4 regions of the Streptomyces sp. NPDC026589 genome follow, and region 3 is predicted to be linked to each of the others. Evidence: riboswitches for the same ligand, from Rfam matches in the RefSeq annotation. Region 3 holds a riboswitch; each other region holds the start of a gene.

Region 1 (3,778 bases), on a different contig from region 3:
AATCTGGCGCGAAGCACAATCCTGGCCGGCCGCCGGTCGGCCAGGGCGGGAAAGGGACGGCGTCGCCATGGCAGATCATCAGGAAGCAACCGTCACGCTGCCGACCGATCCGGTCTCGGTCTCATCGGCCCGCAGACATGTCGCCAGGACCCTGGCCCAATGGGGCCTGCCCGACGACACCGAGTTCGCCGACACCATCCGGCTGATCATCTCGGAGCTGGCCACCAACGCCGTTCAGCACACGTTCGGCCAGTCGCCCACCTTCACCGTGGACCTGCGCCTCGAACGCGACGAGGAGCTGTACCTCGGCGTCACGGACAGTCACCCCCGCTGGCCCCAGCGGCTGCCCGCCGCCGTACGGCAGGACAACGGCCGGGGCATGGTCATCATCCGGGCACTGGCCAAGGAGCGCGGCGGGCGGCTCCAGGTGACCCCGACCGCCGAAGGCGGCAAGACGGTCTGGATCGCCCTCCCCTGGGTCGTCCCGATCCAGGGCTGACCCGGTGAGGCTCATCGCGCGGGGAGCGTGCTCCCGCGGCCGAAGCCGCTGCGCAGCAGCGCGAGCAGCGTCGCCGCCGCCGCGGTCGACCGGTCGCCCCGGTGCACGACCGAGATGGTCCGGCGGAACGAGGCGGGCTCCAGCCGCCGGACCGACAGCGGGGCCGAGGACATCGAGGCGACCATCTCCGGCACCACCGCCACCCCGAGCCCCGCGCTGACCAGCGCGCACACCAGCGCGTACCCGGGCGACTCACAGACCACGGCCGGCGTCGCCCCGGCCTCGGCGAGCGCGTTCTCGACCCCGCGCCGGGGCGGGTGGGTGGGCGCGCTGCTGATCAGTGGCCGCCCCGCCAGCTCGCCGACCGGCAGCCGCCCGGTGCCCTCGGAGAGCCGGTGGCCCACCGAGGCGACCAGCACCAGCTCCTCGACCAGCAGGGGTTCGACGAGAACGCCCGCCGACGGGGGCTCGGCCGCCGCCGGTTCGTAGGCGTGGGTCAGGGCGAGGTCCACCTCGCCCGCGACCACCGCGGCGATGCCGCCCGGCGGTTCGTATTCGGCGACGGCCAGCTCGACCTCCGGATGGGCCCGCCGGAACGCGCTCAGGACCGGCGGCAGCAGATGGATCCCGGCCGTCGTGAACGTCCCCACCCGCAGCCTGCCGCCCGAGAGCCCGGCCAGCTGCGCCAGCTCGTGCCGCGCCTGCTCCAGCTCGTCCAGGACCCGCCGGGCCCGGCCCGCCAGCAGCTCGCCCGCCGCCGTCAGCCGCGCCCCGCGGTGGTGGCGCACCAGCAGTGCCGCCCCGGCCTCCCGCTCCAGTTTGGCCAGCTGCTGGGAGAGCGCGGGCGCGGTGTAGCCCAGGCGGGCGGCGGCCCGGGTGATCGATCCGGCCTCCGCGACCGCCACGAGTGCCGCGAGCCGTGTCGGGTCGTACATGAAAGCGTTCCTTAAGGCAGACCCAGAAGATTGCAAGTACATGCTAAAGGCTCCGCCGGTCCATGGTGGACCCATGGACGCACAACTGATCGCCTTCACCGGGGTCGCCGCCGGGATGGTCGCGCTGCCCGGCGCCGACTTCACCGTCGTCGTACGCAACGCCCTGGCCTCGCGCACCGCGGGCCTGGCCACCGCGCTCGGCGTCGCCGGAGGGCTGCTGGTGCACACCGCGCTCGCGGTCGCCGGACTCGCCGCGGTGCTGGTGACCATGCCGGTGCTCTTCCGCACCGTCCAGCTGCTCGGCGGCGCGTACGTGCTCTACCTCGGGATCAGCGCGCTGTACGCGATCCGCCGCCGGCCCTCGCAGGACAGCTCCGGCTCACCCTCCGGTATGCGGGAGGACGAGCCGGGGCGGCCCGTGACCGGGGAGTTCGGACGCGCGCTGCGCCAGGGGTTCCTGACCAACGCGCTCAACCCGAAGGCCCCGGTCCTCTTCCTCAGCCTGCTGCCGCAGTTCGTGCCCCACGGGCAGCCGCCGCTGCCCAGGACCCTGCTGCTCGCGGCCCTGGTGGTCGTGCTGGCGCTGATCTGGTTCCCGGCCGTCGCCCTGCTCGTGGACCGGCTGGGCCGGTGGCTGCGCCGCCCGCGTACCGCCCGCGCCATCGAGGGCGGCAGCGGTGTGGCGCTCACCGGTCTGGGACTGGCGCTGGTCAGCGGCCCCCTGCTGCGCTGAGGGCGCGGTGTACGTCACGGACGGGCCGGGCCGTCCGCACGGAAAGAGCGTCCGGTCGGCGGGTCAGCGGACCCGTCCGTACCAGACGCTCTTGGACCAGATCTTGGCCAGTCTCACCACGTCCCCCGATTTGGGGGAGTGCCAGATCTTCCCGGCCCCGGCGTAGATGCCCACGTGGTAGACGCTGCGCCCCGAATGGAAGAAGACGAGGTCGCCGCGTTTGCGCTGCGACTTCCCGATGTGGCGGGTCTTGTTGTACTGCTGCTGTGCCGTGCGGGGAAGCTTCTTGCCGGCCTTCTTGAACGAATAGACCGTCAGCCCCGAACAGTCGAAGCGGCTGGGACCGGCCGCTCCGTACTTGTAGGGGGCCCCCTTCTTCGACGCGGCGACCTTCAGGGCCTTCGTCGCGTGGGTGGCGGCCTCGGCATCGCTCACCAGACCGGGCGCCAGCATCGAGGACGTCACGGCCAGGGTGAGTACCGAGGCCGTACCGACCCGGGCGAACAGAGACGGGACATGAACCTGCGCAGACATGCGCAACCCTTCGTCAGCCGCCTGTGAAGGATGACCTGTCGGGTTCGGGCTGGCGAAGTTGCCCGGCCGCTGTCGCGGCTTCACCCCGAGGGCTTCCCGGTCTCCCGGGCGGCCCGTTGTGCTCGGGTCCTCCACTCCTGCCGATCCACTCCTGTCGACCAGTCATCCGGGCGGCGGCAGGACTCGGCGTCCGCCCGGACCGCCCCGCCGCGGTGGCGGGGGCTTGTCGTCCCAGGGATCTTGACTCACCCGGTGCCGGATTTCCGAGCCGAAACAGCGGTTTGTGAGTCTCCTCACCACTGATCCATTCGGGTGGACAGGTCGGATTCGCGCTCGCCCACGAGCCGGGCGCACACCCTCGTACCAGCGACGAAAGGGCACATTTCGAGTACGGACCTAGCGCCGAACGCAAGTTGAGCCGTCGCTCGGGCGGGTGATCGCCTACGCCGAACGAGCGAGACGAATCGGTCCCGGGACCGGGCGTGTCGTGCCCGGGTCCGACCGGTCCGCTCCCGTCCGGCGCTCCCCGTGCGCGGGGCCGGTCAGTTCACGGGCGGCTCCATCGCGACCCGGCCCGCCCGGCGCTCCCCGTCCAGGACGCGCAGGGCCCGCGCCAGGGTGGCGGCGTGGATCCGCGACTCGCCGCGCTCGTGCATCAGGGCCAGGGCGTCGCGCAGCGCGGCCGCCCGGGAGGCCAGGGCCTGGGCGGCCCGCAGCGCGCTGTAGGTGTCGCTGCCACGGGCCGGGTTGATCCGGCCCACCTGGTCGAGCACGGCCAGATAGCAGTCGACGAACTCGCCCTCGGCCCGGGTCAGTGCGGGCAGGGGCGGGAACTCGGGTGGCTCCATCGGCGTTTCACCTCGCGTCGTACGGCGGCCGGGAGAGTCAGCGGTTCTCCATGACGTGGTCGACCAGCCCGTAGGCGAGGGCGGCCCTGGCGTCGAGGATGGTGTCGCGCTCGATGTCGGCGGTGATCTGCTCCGCGGTCCGGCCCGTGTCCCGGACCAGCATGGCCGCGAACATCTCGCGGGTGCGCACCAGTTCGCGCGCGTGGATCTCCAGGTCGGACAGCTGGCC
Region 2 (3,778 bases), on a different contig from region 3:
CTTCCGTAGATCGGCATGGAGTAGATCGACTCCTCGCGCACGTTCGCACCCGGCTTCGGGGCGTGGATCATCATCCCGTCGCCCTTGTAGATGCCGACGTGGCTGATGTCGTCGTAGAAGAAGACCAGGTCTCCGGGGACCAGATCGGACGTGGCGACCCGCGTTCCGACCTCCACCTGGTCCCAGGTCGTCCGGGGCAGGGTCACGCCCGCCTCCCGCCACGCCGCCTGCGTCAGCCCCGAGCAGTCGTAACTGGAGGGGCCCGACGCGCCCCACACGTACGGCTTCCCGATCTGGGCGCGGGCGAAGGCCAGGACCTTCTCCGCCTTGGTGGCGTAGCCGCTGTCCGTACCGGTGCCGTACCCGGAGCCCGGATCCGTTCCCGTACCCGTACCGGATCCGGAGCCCGTGCCCGAACCGCCGCCGGACTCCTTCGCCGCCTCCTCGCGGGCCTTCTCCTCGGCCTCGGCCCTCTCCTTCGCCTCGGCGGCCTGCCGGGCGGCCAGCTTCGCCGCCTTCTCCTTCGCCTCGGCCTCCTGTCTGCGCTCCAGCTCCGCCAGCCGCGCCTTCTCCTCGGCGGTCAGCCTCGACAGCAGGCCCCGGGCCTCGGTGAGCTTGGACTGCACGTCCTTCTTGCTGGAGGCGAGCGTGGCCTGCGTCTCGGTGAGGGTCTCCAGGCTCTTCACCGCCTCCGCGCGCTTCCTCGCCGCCGAGGCCTGCTGCGTACGGACCTCGTCGACAGCCTTCTGCTGCCGCTCCGTCGCCCGGTCCATCAGCCGGCTCTGGTCGAAGTACCCCTGCGGGTTCTCCGCCAGGAAGAACGTCGCCGCGGGCGCGATGCCCCCGTTGCGGTACTGGGCCGCCGCGTAGGAGCCCAGTGCCCGGCGCGCCTCGTTGATCTTCTCGGCCCGCTTCGCCACGTCGGAGAGCAGCGAGTCGACCTTCGTCTGCTGGGACGCGGAGGCGGCCTTGGCCCGGTTGTACTCCTGGGTCGCGGTGCCCGCCTGCCGGTACAGGGCGTCGACCTTCTTCCGCACTTCTTCGATGGCGGGCTTCGGCTCCGCCGGCGCGGCCGTGGCGCTCTGCGTGGAGAGCAGCGTCACGGAGGCCAGCGCGGCCGTCGTCAGCCCGACGGCGGGTGTGGTGGTGCGCACCTTCGTGCGCGGCTTGCGATGCGATGCCAAGACCGGCATCTCCTTCCGTGGGCCGCCTACCGGGTTAGCTGTCGGGTTCGGACGGAACGGAAGGCTGTCCTACGGTCCGGCCGCGAGGGCACGGACCGATTCACCCCGGTGTCGCGTGTGGGTCCCCGGTTCCGAACGGCCTGGGCGGCAGGACGGATTCGGCAGAGGCGCCCGTCGGGCGTGGTTCGCCCCAGGGAGGTACGGGCCACCTGACCGAGCACGCTAGCCAACCGGCCCCGCCGCTGGGAAGGACGATGAGCGATATGCCCGATACATTTTCGTGACCTTTCCGGATCGGGGGCCCGGCACCCCCTCCCACCGGGCACTCCTTCACGGAACGTCGACGTCCGGTCTCTGCGCGTACGGGGGAGAGGCGGGCGATTCCCCGGTGCCGACGGCCGCTTCCCGGCTTCGGCCGAAGGTTGTCAGTCCGGCCGCCTAGACTCAGGAGGCGATGAGCAGCCTCTTTGACGACAGTTTCCTGACCGGCCTCCAGCCCGTGGAGGACGGCCCCCCGCCGCCCCCCGAGGACCACGCGCCCGAAGCGGTGCCGGAGGGACTCTTCGGAGGCGTCTACGACGCGCCCCCGCCGCCCCGGGACGGGTACTACCGGGACGGTCACGCGCGCCCGGTGATCGACTCCGCCGCCCTGCTCGACGGGTTGAACACCGAGCAGCGCGCCGCCGTCGTGCACGCCGGGTCCCCGCTGCTCATCGTCGCGGGAGCCGGCTCCGGCAAGACCCGCGTCCTCACCCACCGCATCGCCCACCTGCTGGCCGAGCGCGGGACGCACCCCGGGCAGATCCTCGCGATCACCTTCACCAACAAGGCCGCGGGCGAGATGAAGGAACGCGTCGAGCAGCTCGTCGGCCCTCGCGCCAACGCCATGTGGGTCATGACCTTCCACAGCGCGTGCGTCCGCATCCTGCGCCGCGAGTCGAAGAAGCTCGGCTTCACCTCGTCGTTCTCGATCTACGACGCCGCCGACTCCAAGCGCCTGATGGCCCTGGTCTGCCGCGACCTCGATCTGGACCCGAAGCAGTTTCCGCCGAAGTCCTTCACCGCCAAGGTCTCCAACCTCAAGAACGAGCTCATCGACGAGGAGACCTTCGCCGGGCAGGCCGCGGACGGTTTCGAGAAGACCCTGGCCCAGGCGTACGCGCTCTACCAGGCCCGCCTGCGCGAGGCCAACGCCCTGGACTTCGACGACATCATCATGACGACGGTCCACCTGCTCCAGGCCTTCCCCGACGTCGCCGAGCACTACCGCCGCCGCTTCCGCCACGTCCTCGTCGACGAGTACCAGGACACCAACCACGCCCAGTACACGCTGGTGAGGGAGCTGGTCGGCCCGGCCGGGGAGGCCGACGCACCCGCCGAGCTGTGCGTGGTGGGCGACGCGGACCAGTCGATCTACGCCTTCCGGGGCGCGACCATCCGCAACATCCTCCAGTTCGAGGAGGACTACCCGAGCGCGACGACGATCCTGCTGGAGCAGAACTACCGCTCCACGCAGACGATCCTCTCCGCCGCCAACGCCGTGATCGAGCGCAACGAGAGCCGCCGCCCCAAGAACCTCTGGACCAACGCCGGCAGCGGCGCCCGCATCACCGGCTACGTCGCCGACACCGAGCACGACGAGGCGCAGTTCGTCGCCGACGAGATCGACCGGCTCACCGACGCGGGCGACGCCAAGGCGGGCGACGTCGCCGTCTTCTACCGGACCAACGCCCAGTCCCGTGTCTTCGAAGAGATCTTCATCCGCGTCGGCCTGCCCTACAAGGTCGTCGGCGGTGTGCGCTTCTACGAGCGCAAGGAGGTCCGGGACGTCCTGGCCTACCTCCGGGTCCTCGCCAACCCCGAGGACACCGTCCCGCTGCGCCGCGTCCTCAACGTTCCCAAGCGCGGCATCGGCGACCGCGCCGAAGCGATGATCGACGCCCTGTCGATGCGCGAGAAGATCTCCTTCCCGCAGGCACTGCGCCGTGTCGACGAGGCGTACGGCATGGCCGCCCGCTCGTCCAACGCGGTCAAGCGCTTCAACACGCTGATGGAGGAGCTGCGCACGATCGTCGAGTCCGGCGCCGGCCCCGCCGTCGTGCTGGAAGCGGTCCTGGAGCGCACGGGCTATCTCGCCGAGCTCCAGGTCTCCACCGATCCGCAGGACGAGACCCGCATCGAGAACCTCCAGGAACTCGCCGCCGTCGCCCTCGAATTCGAGCAGGAGCGCGGCGACGAGGAGGGCGCGGGCACGCTCGCGGAGTTCCTGGAGAAGGTCGCGCTCGTCGCCGACTCCGACCAGATCCCCGACGAGGACGAGGACGGCTCCGGCGTCATCACGCTGATGACCCTGCACACGGCGAAGGGGCTGGAGTTCCCGGTCGTCTTTCTTACCGGCATGGAGGACGGGGTCTTCCCGCACATGCGGGCCCTCGGCCAGACCAAGGAGCTGGAGGAGGAGCGCCGCCTCGCGTACGTCGGCATCACCCGCGCCCGCGAGCGGCTCTACCTGACCCGGGCCGCGATGCGCAGCGCCTGGGGCCAGCCCTCGTACAACCCGCCCTCGCGGTTCCTGGAGGAGATCCCGGAAGCGC
Region 3 (3,778 bases):
TCGTCGCGCTGGGAGACGTACTGCCGCATCGGGTAGGCGAGCGCCACCACCATGGAGCAGACCACCAGCGCCAGGAACGCGGCCCGGCCGGTGAGCCGGGAGCGGCGGGCCTGCCGACGGTTCTGGGATCGGTACACGCGGGCCGCGGTCTGCTCGCCGAGCAGGCGCAGCCTGGTCGCGGTGGAGAACCGGTCGCGGTCCTTGCCGGCCATGTCTCCCGCCTCCCCATCACGCACGTCCGTCCCCGCACACGGTACGGGACCGGGTGCGGGGACGGACGGAGGCTACCGTCTTGACGCTACGGGTCAGCCCTTGAAGCGCGGGAAGGCGGAACGGCCCGCGTACACCGCGGCGTCGTCGAGGATCTCCTCGATGCGCAGCAGCTGGTTGTACTTGGCGACGCGGTCCGAGCGGGCCGGGGCGCCGGTCTTGATCTGGCCGCAGTTCACGGCGACGGCGAGGTCGGCGATGGTGACGTCCTCGGTCTCGCCGGAGCGGTGCGACATCATGCACTTGAAGCCGTTGCGCTGGGCCAGCTCGACGGCGTCCAGGGTCTCGGTCAGCGAACCGATCTGGTTGACCTTCACGAGCAGGGCGTTGGCGGAGCCCTCCTCGATGCCGCGGGCCAGACGCTCGGGGTTGGTGACGAAGAGGTCGTCGCCGACGATCTGCACCTTGGCGCCGATGCGGTCGGTGATGACCTTCCAGCCGGCCCAGTCGTCCTCGTACAGCGGGTCCTCGATGGAGACCAGCGGGTACGCGGAGACGAGCTCCTCGTAGTACTCGGTCATCTCGGCGGCCGAGCGGGACTTGCCCTCGAACTCGTAGACGCCGTCCTTGTAGAACTCGGACGCGGCGACGTCGAGCGCGAGCGCGATGTCGCGGCCCGGGACGTAACCGGCCTCCTTGATGGCCTCGACGATGAGGTCCAGGGCGGCGCGGTTGGACTCCAGGTTCGGGGCGAAGCCGCCCTCGTCGCCGAGTCCGGTGGACAGGCCCTTGGTCTTGAGGACCTTCTTCAGCGTGTGGTAGACCTCCGCGCCCCAGCGCAGGGCCTCGGAGAAGGACTCCGCGCCGATCGGGGCGATCATGAACTCCTGGACGTCCACGTTGGAGTCGGCGTGCGAGCCGCCGTTCAGGATGTTCATCATCGGAACGGGCAGCAGGTGCGCGTTCGGGCCGCCGAGGTAACGGAAGAGCGGCAGGTCGGACGCCTCGGAGGCGGCGTGCGCGACGGCCAGCGAGACGCCGAGGATGGCGTTCGCGCCGAGCGACGCCTTGTTCTCGGTGGCGTCGAGGTCGAACATCGCCTGGTCGATGAGGCGCTGCTCGGTGGCGTCGTACCCGACGAGCTCCGGGCCGATCTGCTCGATGACGGCGAGGACGGCCTTCTCGACGCCCTTGCCCATGTAGCGGTTGGGGTCACCGTCGCGAAGCTCGATGGCCTCGAACGCACCGGTGGAGGCTCCGGACGGAACAGCAGCACGGCCCGTGCTGCCGTCGTCGAGGCCAACCTCGACCTCGACCGTGGGGTTGCCCCGGGAGTCGAGGATTTCCCTGGCTACGACGACGTCGATGGACGGCACGAGGCATCTCCTTCTGGGATCTGACACTGGTTGTGCAGGGTCACTGTGGCCTTGCGGCACGAGCCTATCGGGCCCGGCCGTGTCGACCGGCCGACCGCCCGCCTCCTGGGACGAAAAAGGGTCCAAGGAGCTGCATCACGGGACAAAACTCTAGAAACCTACTGAGCGGTAACAACAAGAGGTGAACACATGCGGGCCAGCGGCGCCCGCCGCTCACGAAGAACCCGGCCCGGCGCGCTGGGGGGACGAGCGCGCCGGGCCGGGGAGCCGTGCGAGGAGAAGTGCCGCCGGACGCTTCTCCTCCGGAGAGGAGAGACGGCGATTACTTCAGGTGGAGCTGCTGACCCGGGAAGATCAGGTCGGCGTCCTTGACGATGTCGTCGTTGAGCTTGAAGAGCTTGCTCCAGCCGCCCTTGACGCCCTCCGCGTCGGCGATGGTGCTCAGGGTGTCGCCGGCCTTGACCTTGTACTCGCCGTCGCCCTTCTGGACCTTCTCGCCGGTCGGGGTGGTGACGGTCTTCTTGCTCTCGGCCTTGGGGGCCTCGCGCTGCTCGGAGCGCGTGGTGGGCTGCTCGGCCTGGCGCTCGGGCTGCGCCTGCTCGGGCTTGCTCTCGCCGGAGCCGGAGCCGGAGCCGGTGTTGACGCCCGGGTCCACACCGTCGTTGGTGAGGCCGCCGGCGCCGGCGCAGGCCCAGGCGCCCGGGCCCTGGAGGTCGAGGAGCTTCTCGGCGGTGGCGATCTGCTGGTCCTTGGAGGCCAGGTCGGCACGGGAGGCGTACTGCGTACCGCCGGCGGCGGCCCAGCTGGACTGCGAGAACTGCAGTCCGCCGTAGTAGCCGTTGCCGGTGTTGATGGACCAGTTGCCGCCGGACTCGCACTGGGCGACGGCGTCCCAGGTCTCGACGGAGGCGGCGGAAGCGCTGGTCGCGCCCATCAGCGGGATGGCGATGGCGGTACCGGTGACACCCGCGAGGGTGGCGATACGGGTGGCCTTGGACGGGCGGCGGTGCTTGCCCTTGCTGTTCAGCAGCATGGAACGAATCTCCTCACCGACGCCTACGAGGTGAGCTGTCGGGTTCGGGCTGATGAGTTGCCCGGTCGCGCGGTGCTGCTCGCGACTTCACCCCTAGCCGGTCCCGTACGTCCCCGTCGGTTCGACGAGGCGTCCGGACCCGGCGGCTTACCTGGGTCCCCCGCTCCTGCCTACGGCGCTTACGCGTCTGTTCCCTTCGACCGACGGCAGGATTCGGCGTGACGGTCGACGGGGCCCGCGGTGCGAGCGGTCCGACCGTAAACACAGGCAACCCCGACATTCAAAGATGGACATAGGGGGCAATCAACCCGAACTCGCCGTGGCCGACTGGGCGTTTCCGCAGGTGGGGGGCGATTCACCCGGACCAGCCGGGCGAGCCGCGCCAGTTGAGGCAAAGAGACCCATGTCTCACTTACGCAAAAGTGGACATAGGTCTCTTAACTGCCTCGATTTTCGGGGTGTTTTCCCGAATTCGTTCAGTTGGCGGCGGGCGCCCCGGCGGGTGTCTCGGCGCCCTCCGGGGCGGCCGGGGCGGCGCTCTCGGCCGCACCCCGGCCCGCGTCCTCGCCCGCACCCCGGTCCATGCCCAGGTCCAGGTTCTGGCCGGGCAGGATCAGGTCCGGGTCGGAGCCCAGGAGGTCCTTGTTCGTCTCGTACAGGCCGGTCCAGCCGCCGGGGATCTCCTGGGCGTCGGCGATCGCCCAGAGGTTGTCGCCGGGCCGCACCGTGTACCCGTCGGCGGGCGCCGTGCCACCGTCCCGCGCGTCGCCCTCGCCACGCGAGGCGTGCCGGCCGGACTCACGGGGACCGTCCTTCTGGCCCGCGTCGGCCTCCTCGGGCGCGGGGGCGCCCCGGTGCTTGCCCCCCTTGCCGTCCTCGTCCGCCGAGGCGTCGGGGGCGGTGGAGGGGTCCGAGGCGTCGGGGGCGCCGGAGGCGGGCGGGGCGGAGGGCGTCACCGAGGAGTCGGGAGCCTCGCTCCGCTTCTCCGCGCCACCACTACCGCCCTTGTCCGCCTCATTACCCTTCTCACCCTTGCCCGTTTCGCGCGCTTCACCGGATTCACCGGGTTCGCCGGATTCACCGGGTTCGCCGGTTGCATCCGCTTCGCCGGTCGGGGTGGAGGTCGGGTCGGCCGAGGGGTCCGCCGACGGATCCGCGG
Region 4 (3,778 bases), on a different contig from region 3:
CCCCGCATCCTCCGGATCGCCTACAGATCGGTGGCGATGATCCGTTCGATGTTGCGCTCGGCGAGCGCGGTGATGGTGACGAACGGGTTCACGCTGGTGTTGCCGGGGATCAGTGCGCCGTCGATGACGTACAGGCCCGGGTAGCCGTGCAGCCGGCCGTAGTTGTCGGTGGCCTTGTCCAGGACCGCGCCGCCCAGCGGGTGGTAGGTGAGGTGGTCGCCCCAGATCTTGTGGACGCCGAAGAGGTCCGTGCGGTAGATCGTCCCCTCCTTCTGGTTGACCTTGTCGAAGATGGTCTTCGCGGCGTCGATGGAGGGCTGCTTCCACGCCGTCTGCCAGTTCAGCTCGGCTTTCCCCGCCGCGGCGTTCCAGGTGAACTGCGCCCGGTTCGGGTTCTTGGTGATGGAGAGGTAGAACGAGGCCCACGTCTCGATCCCGGTGGGCAGCGGCGCGACTTCGGCGAACGCTCCGCCGGCCTCCCAGTTGTCGATGCCGCCGGTGGGGATCGACGACTGCACCTTCCCGGTCGGGTCCCAGAGGTGGTTGGCCCGGCCGCACATGACGTTGCCGTTGTCGCCCCACCCCTTGCCGACCTCGCTGTTGAGGAGGGGCAGCGCGCCCGTGGCCTTGAGGCCGACGAGCAGCTTGCTGGTGCCGACACTGCCCGCGGCGAAGAACACCTTGTCCGCCGTGACGGTCTTGGTGGCGGTCGTCCGGCCGACGGTGTCCAGCTGGTCGATGAGCACCGTGTAGCCGCCGCCCGGGGCCGGGGTGACCCTGGTGACCTGGTGGAGCGCGGAGATGGTGACCCGGCCGGTGGCCCTGATCCGGTCGAGATAGGTCTTCTGGAGCGATTTCTTGCCGTAGTTGTTGCCGTAGAGGATCTCGGCGTCCAGGGCCGACTTGGGGACGGTCCCGGCCGCCTCCTGCTTCATGTAGTCCCAGTCGTAGACGGCGGGAACGAAGAGGAACGGGAAGCCGGAGCGCTGGGCGTGCTTCCGGCCGACCCGGGCGTACTGGTAGCAGTCGGCGCTGTCGAACCAGGCGGGATCGATGGTGGTGACGCCCAGTCCGCTGTTGGCGCGCGGGTAGTAGGTGCGGTACATCTCCTCGGCGTTCACCGTGGGGAGGATCGCGCCGAAGTTCTCCCGGCGTGGGGTGACGGCCATACCGCCGTTGACCAGGGACCCGCCGCCTACGCCGCGGCCCTGGTAGACGGTGATGCCGGCGAACTCCTCGGCGTCCAGGATACCGGTGTAGCGGTTGACGCCCTTGTCGATGGGGAAGCCGAGGAAGTTGCTCAGCGGCTGCTTGGTCCGGGTCCGCAGCCAGAAGGAGCGGTCGTCGGGTCTGGTGGTGTTGGCGAAGATCTTGCCGTCCGCGCCCGGCGTGTCCCAGGCCATGCCCATCTCGACCATATGGACGTCGACGCCGGCCTGGGCGAGCCGGAGGGCGGCCACGGAGCCGCCGTATCCGGTGCCGACGACCAGCACCGGCACTCGGGCCCCGGAGCCGATCGGCGCCGCTGCCGCCCGGACTCCCGCCCACGCCGGTGCGGAGTGCCCGGCGATCGCCGCAGCACCCAGAAGAGAACCCGTTCCAGCGATGAATCTTCGACGCGAGACACCCTTGGTCTCGCCGTCCCGCATGGTGGTGTCGCTCATGTGACCTACCTCACTCTCGACAGAGTGAAACAGGTTCTACTGTCGATGGCGTGGTAAGTCACTAGAAACTTGGGGGTAACTTCCCGGTACGCCCGAGGGGCCCCGGACCATGAGGATGCTGTTGGCCAGCAGCATCCATGAGGTCCGGGGCCCCTCGGGCTCGGCGCGCAGGGATCAGTAGGCGCCGAAGACGTTGTCGATCGAGCCGTACCGGTCCGCCGCGTAGTTGCACGCGGCCGTGATGTTGGCGACCGGGTCGTAGCTGTCGGTCGAGGTGCCGGGCACGTGGTAGGCCTGGAAGGTCGGGTCGATGACCTGGAGAAGCCCCTTGGACGGGGTGCCCTTGACCGCGTTGGAGTCCCAGTTGTTGATCGCGGCCGGATTGCCCGAGGACTCGCGCAGGATGTTGCGGTGGATGCCCTCGTACGTGCCGGGGATGCCCTGCTCGGCCATGACCGCCAGCGACTCCTTGATCCAGCCGTCGAGGTCGTTCGTGTACGTGACGGCCTTCTCCTTCTCCGCGGCCGGAGCGGCCTTTGCCACGGGAGCGGCGTCGACGCGCTCCGAACGGTCGGCACGGTCCGTCTCGGCACCACGCACGGCGGACGGGGCAGCCTTGGCGGCCTCGTCCGCCTTACCGCCCGAAGCGGCCGCGGCCTTGGCTCCGAGGGTCAGCTTGATACCGGGCTGAATAAGATCGGGATTCTCTCCGATGATCTTCCGGTTGTCTTCGTACAGCTTCTCCCAGCCGCCGCTGACGGAATATTCGCGGGCGATCTTGGAAAGCGTCTCACCGGCCGCCACGGAATGCTGGGCGGGCGCCACGGCCTGCTGCGGCGCGGGGGCCGCGAAGGCACTGGTGGCGCCTATCACGGGGAGGGCGAGGACGGCTCCACCGGCGGTCACGGCGGCGAGGCCGCGGCGCAGCGAGGCGGACTGGGAACGACGGTGCTTACCCTGTGCGGGCATGGGGGATTTCCTCTCCGGCGCCTGCGAGGTGAGCTGTCGGGTTCAGACGGGAGATGTCTGGCCGCACGGTCGTGCGACTTCACCCCAAGCCGTTCCGGTTACGGATCGACGACTTACCTGGGTCCCCCGCTCCTGCCGTACGTGAGTGGGTTTCGGATTCCCGGACGGCGGCAGGATTCGGCGTTCCATCCGGATTGACGGTGACCGTAGGCGAGAAACGTCGAACAGAACAAGCCCCGCATTCCGGATTCCCTTTTCCACGCAAGATCGAAAGGCGGAATCGCCGGATCGGGTCACTCCGTCACGTCGTCAACTTTCTTCGCACAGAAGGGAACCGACGCTTCCACTTCTGCGTCCGCCCGCTCGGACGTGACGCTCACCACTCCCTCGCGGTGATGGCGAAAACAAGGTCAAGCAAATGCCCCAGCAGCCCCAATAGAACCCTTATCAAGCAGAATGCTCAAAAGAAACAAATCGCCCATATCGACACGACAAAACGGGCTAATCGGACACTCTAGGCAGGGCCGGTCGAAGGGCCCGCGGGGCGATCGCTTACGGTGTGCGGTGGAGACTAGTAAGCCAACCCTTACCTCCGACGTACGCTGTACCTGCCCGCGTTCGCCCGCCCCGAAGGATCACCACGCCATGACACGCCCCGTCCGCGTCGCCATTGTCGGAGCCGGCCCCGCCGGTATCTACGCTGCGGACGCGCTGCTCAAATCCGAGGTCTGCCAGGACCCGGGGGTCTCCATCGACCTCTTCGAGCGCATGCCCGCGCCCTTCGGTCTCATCCGTTACGGCGTGGCCCCCGACCACCCGCGGATCAAGGGCATCGTCAAGGCCCTGCACCAGGTGCTGGACAAGCCCCAGATCCGGCTCTTCGGAAACGTCAGCTACCCGCACGACATCGGCCTGGACGACCTGCGGTCGTTCTACGACGCGGTGATCTTCTCCACCGGCGCCGAGGCCGACCGGGCGCTCGACGTCCCCGGCATCCAGCTGGACGGCTCCTACGGCGCGGCCGAGTTCGTCTCCTGGTACGACGGGCACCCCGAGGTCCCGCGCACCTGGCCGCTCACCGCGGAGAAGGTCGCCGTGCTCGGCGTCGGGAACGTGGCCCTGGACGTGGCCCGCGTCCTGGCCAA

The links. Region 3 has a riboswitch for cyclic di-AMP ahead of AB0F29_RS29320 (transglycosylase family protein). Riboswitches for the same ligand answer to the same signal wherever they lie in the genome.
Region 1: it holds a riboswitch for cyclic di-AMP, as region 3 does, so the genes downstream of both, AB0F29_RS33515 (C40 family peptidase) here and AB0F29_RS29320 (transglycosylase family protein) in region 3, are expected to answer to the same signal.
Region 2: it holds a riboswitch for cyclic di-AMP, as region 3 does, so the genes downstream of both, AB0F29_RS19185 (NlpC/P60 family protein) here and AB0F29_RS29320 (transglycosylase family protein) in region 3, are expected to answer to the same signal.
Region 4: it holds a riboswitch for cyclic di-AMP, as region 3 does, so the genes downstream of both, AB0F29_RS15840 (LysM peptidoglycan-binding domain-containing protein) here and AB0F29_RS29320 (transglycosylase family protein) in region 3, are expected to answer to the same signal.

What each region holds. Positions count from the first base shown of each region.
Region 1 covers NZ_JBEZYG010000026.1:50,919-54,696, reverse strand. The annotation lists gene AB0F29_RS33530 (ATP-binding protein) at 68-499, shown strand; gene AB0F29_RS33525 (LysR family transcriptional regulator) at 511-1,434, opposite strand; gene AB0F29_RS33520 (LysE family translocator) at 1,508-2,167, shown strand; gene AB0F29_RS33515 (C40 family peptidase) at 2,231-2,701, opposite strand; cyclic di-AMP (ydaO/yuaA leader) riboswitch at 2,705-2,890, opposite strand; gene AB0F29_RS33510 (hypothetical protein) at 3,244-3,549, opposite strand; gene AB0F29_RS33505 (ATP-dependent Clp protease proteolytic subunit) at 3,587-3,778, opposite strand, start outside.
Region 2 covers NZ_JBEZYG010000010.1:152,210-155,987, forward strand. The annotation lists gene AB0F29_RS19185 (NlpC/P60 family protein) at 1-1,193, opposite strand, end outside; cyclic di-AMP (ydaO/yuaA leader) riboswitch at 1,192-1,341, opposite strand; gene pcrA (DNA helicase PcrA) at 1,639-3,778, shown strand, end outside.
Region 3 covers NZ_JBEZYG010000020.1:15,674-19,451, forward strand. The annotation lists gene AB0F29_RS29310 (septum formation initiator family protein) at 1-212, opposite strand, end outside; gene eno (phosphopyruvate hydratase) at 306-1,586, opposite strand; gene AB0F29_RS29320 (transglycosylase family protein) at 1,909-2,619, opposite strand; cyclic di-AMP (ydaO/yuaA leader) riboswitch at 2,625-2,807, opposite strand; gene AB0F29_RS29325 (transglycosylase family protein) at 3,096-3,778, opposite strand, start outside.
Region 4 covers NZ_JBEZYG010000008.1:69,483-73,260, forward strand. The annotation lists gene AB0F29_RS15835 (GMC oxidoreductase) at 21-1,664, opposite strand; gene AB0F29_RS15840 (LysM peptidoglycan-binding domain-containing protein) at 1,839-2,633, opposite strand; cyclic di-AMP (ydaO/yuaA leader) riboswitch at 2,639-2,826, opposite strand; gene AB0F29_RS15845 (FAD-dependent oxidoreductase) at 3,279-3,778, shown strand, end outside.